2 regions of the Sphingomonas cellulosilytica genome follow, and region 1 is predicted to be linked to the other one. Evidence: riboswitches for the same ligand, from Rfam matches in the RefSeq annotation. Region 1 holds a riboswitch; the other holds the start of a gene.

What was found. A riboswitch is a leader RNA that binds a small molecule or an ion and turns the genes downstream of it on or off. The one in region 1 is predicted to bind cobalamin.
Region 2: linked by a shared signal. The riboswitch ahead of ACTZQ5_RS11970 (TonB-dependent receptor plug domain-containing protein) and the one ahead of ACTZQ5_RS12330 (DUF1852 domain-containing protein) in region 1 are both predicted to bind cobalamin.

What each region holds. Positions count from the first base shown of each region.
Region 1 covers NZ_JBQRTT010000008.1:33,105-40,473, reverse strand. The annotation lists gene ACTZQ5_RS12335 (TonB-dependent receptor domain-containing protein) at 1-1,497, opposite strand, end outside; cobalamin riboswitch at 1,704-1,927, shown strand; gene ACTZQ5_RS12330 (DUF1852 domain-containing protein) at 2,060-3,046, shown strand; gene ACTZQ5_RS12325 (methionine synthase) at 3,078-4,106, shown strand; gene ACTZQ5_RS12320 (tetratricopeptide repeat protein) at 4,178-7,369, opposite strand, start outside.
Region 2 covers NZ_JBQRTT010000007.1:100,222-107,590, reverse strand. The annotation lists gene ACTZQ5_RS11985 (ABC transporter substrate-binding protein) at 1-384, opposite strand, end outside; gene cobO (cob(I)yrinic acid a,c-diamide adenosyltransferase) at 384-995, opposite strand; gene ACTZQ5_RS11975 (aminotransferase class I/II-fold pyridoxal phosphate-dependent enzyme) at 992-1,972, opposite strand; gene ACTZQ5_RS11970 (TonB-dependent receptor plug domain-containing protein) at 1,972-3,882, opposite strand; cobalamin riboswitch at 4,042-4,244, opposite strand; gene cobU (bifunctional adenosylcobinamide kinase/adenosylcobinamide-phosphate guanylyltransferase) at 4,270-4,824, shown strand; gene ACTZQ5_RS11960 (MFS transporter) at 5,004-6,344, shown strand; gene ACTZQ5_RS11955 (alpha-galactosidase) at 6,341-7,369, shown strand, end outside.

The sequences.
Region 1 (7,369 bases):
CCGCTGGATATCACCGAAATTCGGCCCCAAAACCTGGATTCGGGTGGTGAACGGGTTGTTTGGCGCATTGGCCGCCAGATCGACGATATTGGCGCCCCGACTGACGAAGGAGACCGACCGGTTTTCGCTATATTGCCCCTGAAGGTAAAGCGTCATCCAGTCGTTCATGTTACGCCGGACGGTCAGCAGGCCGCTGTAGTTTTCGCCGCCGTAGATCAGTGGTGCATCGAGACCGCCGTTCGTCGTGCCGGCCGGTGCCTCCAGGTTGATACTGCCGATATTGGCCAGTAGCGGTGTGACGCCGTCCAGCAGCACCCCGCGGTACCCCTCAGGCACATAGCCGATGCCGCTGCTCAGCACGGCACCGCCATATTGTGGCTTGAGCCGCAAGGGCGCCGGCCTTCCGTCCGTGCTGCGGGTGAGATTTCGGAAGTTCGGGGTGGCGCCGGGTGGAATAATCGCGCCGAACGGATTTTTGCCGGTCAGCCGGATCGTCTCGGCGACATTGTCGTTACGGATCCCGATACGGTCGCGGTACAGAACGGGAAGCGCCTTGCGCCAATTGCCCCCGAAGCTGATGTTGGTCCGGCCGCCTTCCAGCGTCTTCGCCAGCGACAGGTCGATTCGCCCCGTACCGGCCACGAAATCGTCGGTGTTCGAATAGGTCGCGGTCAGCTCGCCACCGGAGTAAGCATGCTTCAGCACGATGTTGATCGCACCGCCGCTGGCGCCGCTGCCGTAGATCGAGGAGGCGGACGATGCGAGCACCTCGATCCGCTCGATCGACGCCAGTGGAATACCGGTGATCTGCGCCTGGCCGAACGTCCCGTTACCCAGATTGACGCCGGGCTGGCGGCGGCCGTCGACCAGGATCAGCGTTTCGCGCGATCCGAGACCGCGCAGGTTGACCTGCGACAGCCCCCTCGCCTCGCGGTTCAGCGGATTGTCGAGCCCGGCCTGGCTGGCCGTACCCGCGCTGTTGTTCACCGTCAGCTGGTTGCGCAGGAACGTCTCCAGATCCGGCGCGCCCGAGCGCTTGATATCCTCGGACGTCAGCACGATGAACGGCTGGCTGTCGTTTTCCGTGCGCTCGATGCCCGTGTTCAGCGACCAGTCGCGCCGGCCCGTCACCAGGATGTCGGGGGTCGCATCCATCGAGGCGATCTCTTTGGGCCGCTTGATGATCGCGATCGCGCCCGAAGGGTCCGTCTGCGCGAAGAAGCCGGTCTGCAACAGCAGGCGGATCAGCACGAGGTCCGGCGTCGCCACGCCCTTGAACCCCTTCGTCCGGCCGTCGGCGATCTCGTCGGCCGAATAGATGATTTGGCGCTTGGACTGCGCCGCCCATTCGTCGAGCGCGGCCTTGAGCGTGCCCGCCGGGATGTTGAAGCGGACCTTTGCCGTGGCGGTGGCCGTTGATGCCTGTGCCTGTGCCTGTGCAGCCATGGCCGGCGCACTGGTGCCGACCAGCAGTGCGATGGCGACGCGAACCCTCATGCGATGCTCCCCCATTTCCCGCGCCGGCCGTCCGTTTTGGACATACCCGGCCCTGGGTAAGACAATCGGGTGTCGCAAACCCGTAACATGGATCGAAAATTATCTTGCGACAGCGGGAACCGGGGGACCTGGAGATCGGTCGACCAAGCGCCGCACCTCATATAAAGAAATCTTTATATCCCGATTGACAGTCCCGCCGGGCTGGTGTTGAAGGCGCGGGTCGAGGTTCCCCGCCTCAGGCGTGACGGCGGGGCTAAGACGGGAAGCCGGTGGCGCTCTTGCAGGGCGGAATCCGGCGCTGCCCCCGCAACTGTAAGCGGCGAGCGATGGTCCCATTTCGTGTCACTGAGCCTCCGCAAGAGGCTCGGGAAGGCCGGAACCACCGCATTGACCCGTGAGCCAGGAGACCTGCCTTTCGACGCCATAACGTTCCTCGGACGGGGGTTCCTCCGGTGGATCGCGCTTGACGCAAGGTCCGCGACACGTGCGTGTCGGCACGGGCTTGCCCGTGCCTCGCGCGCTCTATCCTGCGGCTCACCCGTCTGCACAGTGCAGGTGAGTCATGACGAATAGCGGCTTCACGTTCACGATCGGCAGCATCCCGTTCGACGAGGGCTATCGCCCCGCCGACAACACGCGCACCACCACCAATTTCGCCAATCTGGCGCGCGGCGCAAACCGGCAGGAGAATTTGCGCAACACGTTGCAGATGATCGACAATCGCTTCAATTCGCTGGCGCATTGGGACAATCCGGAAGGGAACCGCTACGCGGTCGAACTCACGATCCTGTCCGCGGCACTGACGATCGATGCCGCCGATCCCGCCGACGCGTTTCCGCTGATCGAGATCCTGCAGACGACCATCGTCGACCGGACCACCGGCGAGCGGATCGACGGCATCGTCGGCAACAACTTCTCGTCATACGTCCGCGACTACGACTTCAGCGTCGTGCTGCCCGAACACCTGCGCCGGCATCCGGAGGGCGGCGCACCCGAAGGGTTCGGCGATCTGCACGGCAATCTGTTCAAGCACTTCCTGAACTCGGCCGCCTATCGGACACGGTTCGCCAAGCCGCCGGTCATCTGCCTCAGCGTGTCGAGCAGCCGGACCTACCATCGGACCACGAACGGGCACCCCATCCTCGGCGTGGAATATCGCACCGACGATGTCTCCGCGACCGACGCCTATTTCGCGAAGATGGGCATGACGGTGCGCTACTTCATGCCGCGCCACGCCGTCGCGCCGCTCGCCTTCTACCATATCGGCGACCTGATCGGCGATTACACCGCGCTGGAACTGGCCGGCACGATCAGCACCATGGAAACCTTCCAGAAGATCTACCGGCCGGAAATCTACAACGCCAATTCGGTCGCCGCCGCCCGCTATCGGCCCAGCCTCACCTATCAGGATTATTCGCTGACCCGCATCGTCTACGATCGCGAGGAACGCAGCCGGCTGGCGATCGAGCAGGGCCGCTTCGCCGAGGAACATTTCATCAAGCCGCATGCCGCGGCGCTCGATCGGTGGTCTGCACGCTGCCCCCGCTGACCTTCCGCGATCCACAAAGGTATTTTTCGACATGACGACCTTGTTGCCGACCACCACCGCAGGCAGCCTGCCCAAACCCGCCTGGCTCGCGCAGCCCGAAACGCTCTGGTCGCCGTGGAAGCTGGAGGGCGAGGCGCTGGCGGCGGGCAAGCGCGACGCGCTGCGCCTCGCGGTCGACGACCAGCGCCGGGCCGGAATCGATATCGTCGGCGACGGCGAACAGACACGCCAGCATTTCGTGACGACCTTCATCGAGCATCTCGACGGCGTCGACTTCCAGCAGCGCGAAACCGTCCGCATCCGCGACCGCTATGACGCGAGCGTGCCGACCGTGGTCAGCGCCGTCTCCCGCCCGAAACCGGTGTTCGTCGAGGATGCCCGATACCTTCGCGCGCAGACCGACGGGCCGATCAAATGGACGCTGCCCGGCCCGATGACGATGATCGACACCCTGTACGACGCGCATTATCGCAGCCGCGAGAAACTGGCCTGGGAATTCGCGCTGATCCTCAACCAGGAGGCGCGCGAGCTGGAAGCGGCGGGTGTCGACATCATCCAGTTCGACGAGCCCGCGTTCAACGTCTTCTTCGACGAAGCGAACGACTGGGGCATCGCCACGCTGGAGAAAGCGGCGGAGGGGCTGCGCGCCGAAACCGCGGTGCACATCTGCTACGGCTACGGGATCAAGGCCAATACCGATTGGAAGAAGACGCTGGGCTCGGAATGGCGCCAGTATGAGCAGACCTTCCCCAACCTGCAGAAGTCGACGATCGATATCGTGTCGCTGGAATGCCAGAATGCGCGCGTGCCGATGGAGCTGATCGAGCTGATCCGCGGCAAGAAGGTGATGGTCGGCGCGATCGACGTGGCGACCGACGCCGTGGAAACGCCGGAGCAGGTCTCCGACACCCTGCGCAAGGCCTTGCGCTATGTCGACGCCGACAAGCTCTACCCCGCCACCAACTGCGGCATGGCGCCGCTGGCGCACGACGTCGCGCGCGGCAAGCTGCGGGCACTCAGCGCCGGCGCGGCGATCGTGCGGGCGGAGCTTTCGGCCTGACGAGCGACGAGGGCCTGTGTAGCGGTGACCCGGCCGGATAGCGACGGCCACCTGGGCGGCGACGCGCACCTTCAGCCGTCAGCCTCCTGTGCGATCGGCGTCGCGATCACCTCAAAGGGTGGAATTTCCAGCGTACTGTCGGGATCCGCCAGGGTGATCTGGCGCGCGCGTTGCACCAGCGCGTCATAGGCGCGCCGTGCGACAGGGCGATCCGACCAGGACCGCAGTGCAGCCACCACCGTGCCAGCGCCCGCATCGCGGTCCAGCGTGGTCAGCGGATAGGAGGCTTGGTCCAGCGCCGCGACCATCAGGTCGATCGCAAGCTCCACCTGCCCCGAACGCCCCAGAACGCCTGCCAGCCGCACCCGCTCCCGAACGCCCATCGCGGGCGAGTGCGGGAGCCGGTCGAGCAGCGCCTGCGTCGTTGCCCCGTCCAGCGGGCTGCTCGCGACATCGGCCAGTGTCGCGAGCAACTGCAGATCGTTCGCCGTGATCTCACCGGCACGCAGGCGCGCGCTGAGTTCATCCAGCCGGGCGGGCGCTTCACCGCTTGCCACCAACCCGCGCGCAACGATGTCATATACCGGCTGCGCGGTGTGACGATCGTCCGGCGACAAAGCGTCCAGCTCGGCCGACAGCTCTGCCATGACATCGGCGCGCGCGAAGATCGATGCCAGCACGCGGTCGCCCGCAGCTATCCGTGTGGCTACCACACCCATCACGCCCATGCGCGCTGCCTCGTCGCCGACATTGTTGCGCCACCATCCCCGAACGATGCCCGGCACGTCTCCAGGCGCGCGCTTCTGCGCCGTCAGCATCGGCAGGAGCAGCGTGACAAGGGGGGCAGAGGCATCGCCGGTCTGACCGCGGGCGTGCAGGACGGCCTGAACGGCAGGATCGTCCGGATAGGCGGCGCTGTAGCGCTCGAATACGCCGCCCAGCAGCGCGGCGAAATCGACGCCGGCACCCCCGTCCGCCGCCATCTGCACCTGCATCCATGCCGGATCATCCAGCTTCAGCTGGCTGCGCGCGATCACCGAGTCCGCCTCCGCGCGGTCGCCGATCAGGCGATAGGCGAGCGCCAGCGCGGCCGCAGCCCGCGTATCGCCCTTGTGCTGGTCCACATAGGGACGCAGCAGCCCCACGAGCAGTTCGCCGTCGCCGTTCTGCCGATAGAAATCGAGCGGCGCGGTGCGATAGGCTGCCCTGTCCGGGTCCAGCGCGATCAGGCGTCGCGAGTAGTCCAGCACCTGCCGCTGCGGCAGATTGCCAGCCGCCCCCATGATGACATCGTTGTATAGCGCCGTCATCTGTTCCGGCGTCGGTTTCACGGCCTTCATCACCGCGTCGATCTTGCGCTGCCGGTCCTGCGCGGCCTGCCGATTACGGAATATATCTATCGCGTTTTCCAGCTGCGGCGTTGCCGCCAGCCCGCTTTCCAGCGCCTGAAGATGCTGCATCGCCCCTGCCGCATCGCCCGTGAACCACGCGGTCAGGAAGGGAGCGAGTTCCGCCGCATCGGGATATGTGCCGTTCGCCTGCTCCACCGCAGCCATCAGCAGCGCGCGGTTGGCGAGCAGCGTGTCCGGCAACAGCAGGTGGGGCAGGACGGGCGCGATGCTGCGCTCGCGCGGATCGCGGATGTAGGCGACGTCGCGGTGCAGGATCGCCGCAAGCCGTATCGCCTGCGCCGGGGACAGCGGATGCGCCAGCAGTGTCCGCAGCACCCCGGTGGCCAGCGGCGAAGGGACCGCGCCACCTTCCATCCGCGTGGTCAGTCGGTCGTACAGGTCGAGCTGTTGCTCCGTGGTGAAGTCACCCGGCATCCAGTCTCCGCCCCAATAGGCGCCCACTGCGGCGCTCCATCCGATCCGGTCGTTGGCGCGCGTGTTCAGCAGGTCGAGCAGCCGCGCCTCCGCGATCGGCGCACGTCCCATCGCCGCGCCCAGCCGCGCATAAAGCTCGGGCTGCGCGCGGTACAGGTCGAACAGCGCGGCCTCGCCATTGGCCATGCCCGTCACCACGGGAACGACGACGGCCCGGATCTGCTCGGGTGACAGGCCGCGTACCGCCTGGCCGATCAGTTGCGACAGGTCGGGCGGCATGCCGCCGATCGCCTGCTTCTTCTCCGCCGCTACCTGCCAGGCCTGGTCCGAACGGAACTGATCCTCCAGCGTGGTCCGCGCCATGTCCATGTCGCCCGCGCGGATCGCCAGCGCCATGGCCAGTGCGGCATTGCCGCTGTCTCGCGCCTGCACGAACAGCATCGCGGCGCCGCGATCGGACCAGCCGGGCACCGCGGCCCCGCGCACCCCCTCCAGGTCGCGGAACAACGCGCTCTGGCGCTGATAGGCGATATCCTTTCCGAAGAGCGGCGCCAGCGCTGCGTCCCAATCCGCCAACCGGCCACTGTCCAGCTGCGCGGAGCGTACCCGCCGGCCCAGGTCGACGATGGAGGCGAGGCGCGCATGGTCGAGCAGCGTTCCCGGCGCCTTCGTGTCGATCGGGGCCACCGCGGTATCGAACATGCCCTGAAGCGCCACGATCGCCGCATCGCCCTGCGGCCCGGCGGCACGCCAGTTGAGCAGCGCACCCTCGGTCAGCGTGGCCCCGAACTTGTCGATGTCGAACGCCTGGTCCGCGGCGTTGCGCGCGCCCTCCGCCTGCCGTGCGATGACACGCGTCAGCCCGCGCCAATACCAACGAAACGCCAGCGCCGGTTCGCCGTTCTGTTCGCGCAGGATCGACGTATCGACGAGCAGGTTCAGATTGTCCTGGTCGCGTGCGAGCGCCAGCCCCATCGCCGCCAGCGCCGCGTCCTTCAGCCCCGCCGCGGCATAAGCGCGTCCGCGAACCTCATCGACGTTGACCAGGCCCCCATTGCTCATCAGCGCGAACGCGCGCTCCGCACCGGCCCGATCGCCCGCTTTCAACATCGCGACGGCAACCGAACCATAGAATTCGGGGGGATAAGGCTGACGCAGCGCGAGCAGCCGGCGCATGTAGCGAAGCCTGCGCTGCGGCTCGTCCAGCGTCACCGCGGCGGCACCTTCGCCACCGTCGACAGGCCCGGTCAGCATCAGCAGCTGGCGTAGCGCGTAGGGGCGCTGTCCCCCGGCCCCCGGCAGCGACGATTCGTAGGTGCGCACCTCCAGCGCGGCGTCGCCCGACATCTCGGCCAGATCCACCAGGATTCCGCTCAATCGCGCATCGGCACCCGATTTCGCGATCCGCTCCAACGCGCGGCGCTCCACCCATTGCAG
Region 2 (7,369 bases), on a different contig from region 1:
GGCGATCCGCGCGATGTCGCGGACCTGCGCCTCGCTGTCGGCGACCGTATCCGGCACCCGATATTGCACCAGCTTGATATGCATCCGTTGCAGCGCGGCGATCGTCGCCGGTTCGACGTGCGGGCCGGTGATGACCATGTCGGGGGCGAGTGCCACCACCTCCTCGGCGGTGCCCGACGTGGCGCGAAAGCGGCGCGCCTGGGCAAGCGGGATCGAGGTCGCGCGCGGGTCTTGCGAATAATGGCTGATGCCGGCGATCTGCTCAGGATCGGCGACCTGCATCAGCACGGCGTCGATGCACGGGTTGATCGACACGATCCGCGGCAGGTGCGGCGGCGCGGCGGAGAGCAAGGGCAGCGCGGCAAGAGCGAGCAGGCGGCGCATCAATATTCGACCCCCTTCTGCGCCTTGAACCCGGCATGGTAGGGGTGCTTCACCTCGGTGAAGTCGGTGACCAGGTCGGCGATCTCGATCAGCGCGGGCTTGGCGCCGCGGCCGGTGATGCAGATGTGCTTGGTGAGCGGCCGCTCCTTCAGGAACGCCACCACCTCGTCGATCGGCAGCGTGTCGTCACGCAGCACGATGTTGAGTTCGTCGAGGATGACGAAATCGAACGCGGGATCGAGGATCATCGCCTTGGACCGTTCCCACGCCGCCCGCGCGGCGGCGATGTCGCGCGCGCGATCCTGCGTGTCCCAGGTGAAGCCCTTTCCCATCACCTCGAAGGTCGCGAGGTCGGGGTGCGCCTCGAAGAAGGTGCGTTCGCCGGTTTCCCACTTGCCCTTGACGTATTGCAGGATGGCGACCTTCAGCCCCCAGCCGATGCTCCTGATCGCCATGCCGAAGGCGGAGGAGGATTTGCCCTTGCCGTTGCCGGTGTGGACGATCAGCAGCCCGCGTTCGAGCGTGCGACGCGCCTGCATCTTGGCACGGGCGGCGGCAAGGCGCGCCATGCGGGCGTTGTGGCGGGCGTGTTCGTCGGGCGTATCGGTCATCGGGAAAACGACTCCAGGGCAGCGGCGAGACGGGCGAGCGCGGCGGCACCGCGTGGCAGGCCGATGCGCAGCCGGTCGGGCGCGTCGGCGAAGGGACGGGTCAGGATGCCATGCCGCGCCAGTGCCGCAAACAGGTCGTGCGCGCGTGGATGTGCGACCAGCCGGAACAACGGCGCGCTGCCGACGATCGCCAACCCTGCATCGCCGAGCAGGCGGTCGAGCATCGCGCCCGCCTCCACGATGCGCGCCTGCTGCCTGGCGCGCCAGGCGGCGTCGCGATAGGCGGCGGTGCCGATCGCGATGGCCGGCGCGGTGACGGGCCAGTCGCCCAGCATCGCGCGCAACCGGTCCGCAACGGCCCGGCCGGCGATGACGAAGCCCAGCCGCAATCCGGGCAAGCCATAGAATTTGCCGAACGATCGCAGCACCACCAGCCGGTCCGACGCCTGCGCGGCGAGCCCCGGTTCGGGATCGGCATAGGCCTCGTCGACCACCACGATCCTGTCGCGCGCCAGCGTGCGCAACAGTGCCGGATCGGTGACGCGGCCATCGGGATTGGCGGGGCAGGCCAGCACGATGAGATCGCAACCGGCGACCGCATCCGGCGTGACGTGCGGGATCGCGGTCGCATGCGGCCACGCCGCGGCGTGACCGGCATAGCCCGGCGTCAGAACGGCAGCACGGGTTGCACCCAGCAAAGGCGCCAGCAGCCGCATCGCGAGGTCGGTGCCCGGCACCGCCACCACGCATGCGAAATCGGCGACGCCGAATGCCTGTGCCGCCGCCGCTTCCAGCGCGGCGAGCTCATCCGGTTCGGGCAGCCGGTCGAGCGCCGGCTGCACCGTCTCGGCCGGCCAGCTCCACGGCGCGATGCCGGTCGACAGGTCGATCCAGTTCTCGCCGCCGAAAGCCGCGCGCGCCGCCGCCACCCGTCCGCCATGGGCGGTGAAGGTGGCGAGGACGGATGCGTGGATCATCAATAGGTCAGCCGGATGCCGCCAAAGGCACCGCGCCCCGGCTGCCCATATTGATAGATCGTCTGGTAGCGTTCGTTGAAGGCATTCTCGATACGCCCGTACACTTCGACATGGCGGCCGACCGGGAAGGCGGCGCGCACGTCGGTGATGACGTAGCCGTCGAGGCGGCGCGCATTGGAGGCGTTGTCGAAGCTGTCGCCGACCGCGGTGATCGTCGCGCCCGTGGTGAGGCCGAACGGCCAGCGGTAGTCGGCGTTCACCGTGACGCTGTTGTCCGGTCGCCGCGGCAGGGCGCGGTTGAAGTTGGCGGTGCCGGTCGAGCGGTTCCTGGCGTCGAGATAGGTGTAGCTGGCGCTGAAGGTCAGCGCCTCGACCGGGCGCAGCAGCAGCGTCGCCTCGACACCCTGCGCCAGCGCACGCGCGACGTTGTCATAGGTGCCGTTCGGCCGTCCGGCGCAGATGCCGGTGAGCGGCGCGGTGCACGAGACGAAGGTGATGAGGTCGAACGAGGTCCGCCGGAAATAGGTCGCGCTCGCCTCGACCGCGCCGCCCAGCGCCTTCTGCGTCACGCCCGCGTCCCAGCCGTGCGAGCGTTCCGGGTCGAGCCGTGCGTTGCCGTATTCGCTCTGCAACTGGTAGAGCGTCGGCGCCTTGAACCCTTCCGAATAGCTCGCGCGGAAGGCGGTGGCGCCGCCGTTGGGCGACCACACGCCGCTCGCCGACACCGTGGTGGCGCCGCCGAAGATGTTGTGGTCGTCGTGACGGATGCCGCCCGTCGCGGTCAGCCCGGCGACCGGCGTCACCGCCAGCTGGCCATAGACGCTGAAGATGCGCGCCCGGCCGCGCGTCTGCGGACCGCCGTAGCTCGAGGTGGTGAAGCGCGACACCTCGCGCTCGGCACCGAAGGTCGCGAACACCGCGGAGGTGACGTCGGCCGTGCCCTGATATTCGATGCGGTCGTTGCGCCCCTTGCCGTAGAAGGTTTCCTGCGGCGTACCGTCGGGGTCGTAGTTGCGGCGGTTGCTGTCGGTGTGCGCATAGCCGAAGCGGTTGCGCAGGCGTCCGTCGAACAGCGCGGCGTTGAGGCCGGCGTAGCCCGTCCATTGCTCGCTGTCGCCATATTCGCGCGTGTCGCCGAAGACGAAGCGGGGCGCCGGGAAGCCGTCGATATCGGTGCGGCCGTTCGAGTAGAAGCCGCGCAGATCGACCGATATCGCCGATGCGAGCGCGATGCCGAGGCTGCCGTTGGCGGCATAGTTGCGATAGCCGTCGCGCTCCGTGCCCGGCGCATAGGCGGAGATGCCGTCCGTGGTGTAATAGCCGCCGCCGAGGCTGGCCGAGACGGGGCCGGCCTTGCCCGACACGTTGGCGAAGCCCTGCCCCGTTTCGTGCCAGCCGCCTTCGGCGCGGGCGTTGACGCTCAGCTGTTCGGTCGGCTGGCGGGTGATGAGGTTGACGACGCCGCCGATCGCCTGGCTGCCCCACAGCACCGACTGGGCGCCGCGCAGCACCTCGATGCGCGCGATGTTGCCGATCAGCAGGTTGCCGAAGTTGAAGCCGCCACCGGGCGAGGAGGGATCGTTCAGCTTGATGCCGTCGATCAGCGCCACCGTCTGGTCGCTCTCCGCACCGCGGATGTTGACCGAGGTCGCGGTGCCGACGCCGCCGTTGCGCGTCACGGTGACGCCCGGCGTCTGACGGAGCAGGTCGGAGACGACCACCGCCTGGCGCTGTTCGATCGTCCGCGTGTCGAGCACCGTCACGGACTGGCCGACGGTATCGGCGGGCCGCGCGGCGCGGTTGGCGGTGACCAGGATGTCGCTGCCCGCATCGGCCGCCTGTTCGAGGCCGGTGGTGGATTGCGCGCTTTGCGCGAATGCAGGCGTCGCCGCCGCGATGCACGGCAGCATGATCAGATAGGAGTATTTCGTCACGATGGTTTCCCTCATCGTCGTTCAACAACGGGGACGCGACGCCGCGGCAGCCGGAACCGGTCCGCCCACGCAACGCCCCCAACACCGTCGTCACGCGAGGAAACCCCTCGATCGCACCGCACACCCCGTCGGCACGAAGGACAACCGCGACGGGCAGGTCTCCTGGCTCCCGGGTCGTCGCCTTGCCCGGCCTTCCCGGATGGTGACATCCAGTGGCGCGCGGAAGGAGCAAAGGCTCGCCGGTCACAGTTGCGGGGGCAGCCCCGGATGGCGAGCGCGGCTCGCTTCCGGGTTCCCTTTTCATCCCATCTCTGGGAACCTGTCGCGTCGGCGCCCCTAGGGCGATGGGGAGACGAAGGCAAGATGGCGACGATGGTGTTCCTGGGCGGCGCACGCTCCGGCAAGAGCCGGCTGGCGCAAGGTGCGGCGGAGGCGCATGCGGGGCCGCTGCACTATCTCGCTACGGCAGAGGCGCATGACGAGGAGATGCGTGAGCGCATCGCGCACCACCGCGCGGATCGCGATGCACGCTGGACGACGGTCGAATGTCCGCTGGCGCTGCCCGAGGCGATCGGCGGTATCGGCGAAGGCGCGGTGCTGGTTGACTGCCTCACGTTGTGGCTATCGAACCTGATGCTCGGCGAGCATGATATCGCGGCGCGCACCACCGATCTGCTGACGGCCTTATCCCGAGCGCCGGTGCCGGTATACGTGGTGAGTAACGAGGTCGGCATGGGCATCGTCCCCGACCACCCGCTCGGTCGCCGGTTCCGCGATGCCGCGGGGCGCCTCAATCAGGCAGTCGCCGGGATGGCGGATGCGACGTATCTGGTCGTCGCCGGCCTGGTGCTGCCGTTGCAGCGATTTCATCACTCCGATCCTCCCCCGCCAGGGGGAGGTGTCGCGCCGAAGGCGTGACGGAGGGAGAGGCAAGCTACGTCTTGCCCGGCCAATGGCATCGCTGACCTCCTCCTCCACCATTCGGCTGTCATCGGGAGAGGAAGTATAACTGCAATCGATTGTTGTGTTTGCAGCGGATGATGGTACGATGCCGCGCAAGCTCGCCGGAGACGGGCCCATCGCCAGAGAGGACGCCGATGCGCATGCCTGATTCCAAGCCGCAGCTGTCGTTGGGACGGGTGCTTGAGATGAATCTGGGTTTCCTCGGGCTGCAATTCAGTTTCGGGCTGCAGCAGGGCAACATGGCGCCGATCTACAGCTACTTGGGCGCAGCGGAGGCATCGCTGCCGCTGTTGCAGCTGGCGGGGCCGATCACGGGCCTGCTCGTCCAGCCGCTGATCGGCGCGATGAGCGATCGCACCGATTCGCGCTGGGGACGGCGGACGCCCTATTTCCTGGTCGGCGCCGTGCTGTGCGCGATCGGGCTGTTCTGCATGCCGCTGTCGTCGTCGCTGCTGATGGCGGTGTCGATGCTGTGGATCCTCGATGCCGGCAACAACATCACCATGGAGCCCTATCGCGCCTATGTGTCCGACCGGCTGAACGCCAACCAGCACCAGATCGGCTTCCTCACCCAGTCGGCGTTCACCGGCCTTGCGCAGATGCTCGCGTTCCTGACCCCGTCGCTGCTCGTCTGGGCGGGGATGAACCAGGATTGGGTCGACGCGCACAACATCCCCTATACCGCGCGGATCGCGTTCATGGTCGGCGCCGCGCTGAGCTTCGGGACGATCGTCTGGTCGATCCGCCGGGTCCCCGAGCTGCCGCTGACCACCGCCGAGCGCGCACGCATCGCCGCCGAGCCCAAGACGCCGGGCGCGGTGCTCGCCGAGATCGGTGCGGCGATCCGCGACATGCCGGTGGCGATGCGCAAGCTGGCTCTGATGAGCCTGTTCCAATGGTATGCGATGGCGGCCTATTGGGCGTACGTCATCTATGCGATCGGCCGGTCGGTGTACGGCACCAATGTCGCCACCTCGTCCGGCTTCCATTCGGCGGTGCTGACCAATGGCGAGATGGCGGCGTGGTACAATGCCGTCGCCTTCGTCGCCGCCTTTGCGATGGTGCCGCTCGCCAAGCGGATCGGCGCGGCGAGCCTGCATGCGGCCTGCCTGGTGCTCGCCGGGATCGGCATGCTGTGGCTGCCGCACGTCACCGAAAAATGGATGCTGTTCCTGCCCGCGATCGGCGTCGGCATCGGCTGGGCGAGCATCATGGGCAACCCCTATGTGATCCTCGCAGGGTCGATCCCGCCGGAGCGGACCGGCGTCTACATGGGGATCTTCAACATGATGATCGTCATTCCGATGCTGATCTTCTCGGCCACGATGTGGGCGTTCTACGACACCCTGCTCGGCGGCGATCCGCGGCACGTGCTGACGCTGTGCGGGGTGCTGATGTTCGCCGCCGCCGCCGCGGTGTGGAGCGTACGCGCGCGCAACGCCGAAGGGCTGCCGGTCGGCATGACCGCGGCATGATCGCGTTCCACGGCCCGTCGAGCAGCCTGGTGCTGGAGCCGCGCGGCGAGGCGCCGCCGGCGTGGCGCTGGTGGGGGCCGCGCGTCGCTGCGGCGGGGCTGCCGCCGCTGGCGGACGTGCGGCCCGCGGCGTCCTTTTCGCTCGACGACGACCAGCCGCTGACCGTCGCGCCGGCGTTCGGCACCGGCTGGTTCGGCCCCGCGGCGCTGCATGCGCATCGCGGCGGACGCGCCTTCGCGCAGCGTTTCGTGGTGGAGGCGATCGAACAGGCAGACGATGCGGTGACCGTCACCCTGGTCGACGCCGCCGCCGAGGTCGCCCTGGTACAGCGGATCGCGCTGGCCGGCGATGTGGCGACGCTGTCGGCCAGCGTCGTCAATCGCGGCGACGGCATGCTCGACGTCGCATGGCTTGCCGCGGGTACGCTGCCGCTGCCCGCCGATTGCGCCGGCATCCGCAGCTTCACCGGCCGCCACAATGCCGAGTTCGTGCCCCAAGCGGAGCCGATGCCCGCGCACGGCTGGCTACGTGAGAACCACCGCGGCCTCACCGGTCATGCCGGGCCGCCGGGGCTGTTCGTGATGGGGCCGGAGGCGGGGTGGCATGGCGGCCGCGTCCATGCCGCGCAGCTCGCCTGGTCGGGCAACCACCGCCTCGCCGTCGAGCGCGACGACGACGGATTCTGGACGTTGCAGATGGGCGAGGCGCTGGCCTCCGGCGAGATCCGGCTGGCACCCGGCGGTCGGTACGACAGCCCGGAGATGCTGGCGACCTGCTCGCCCGCGGGCCTCAACGGCGCGATCCAGGCCTTCCACGCCGCGGTCCGCGCCCGCGCGCCCTGGCCGGCGGACGGCATGCCGCCGCGGCAGGTGCATGTGAACAGCTGGGAAGGCTTCTACTTCGACCATGACGAGGCGGCGCTGATGGCGCTGGCCGATCGGGCCGCCGCCCTGGGCGTGGAGCGGTTCGTGCTCGACGACGGCTGGTTCCGGGGCCGCGACGACGACACCGCCGCCCTGGGCGAC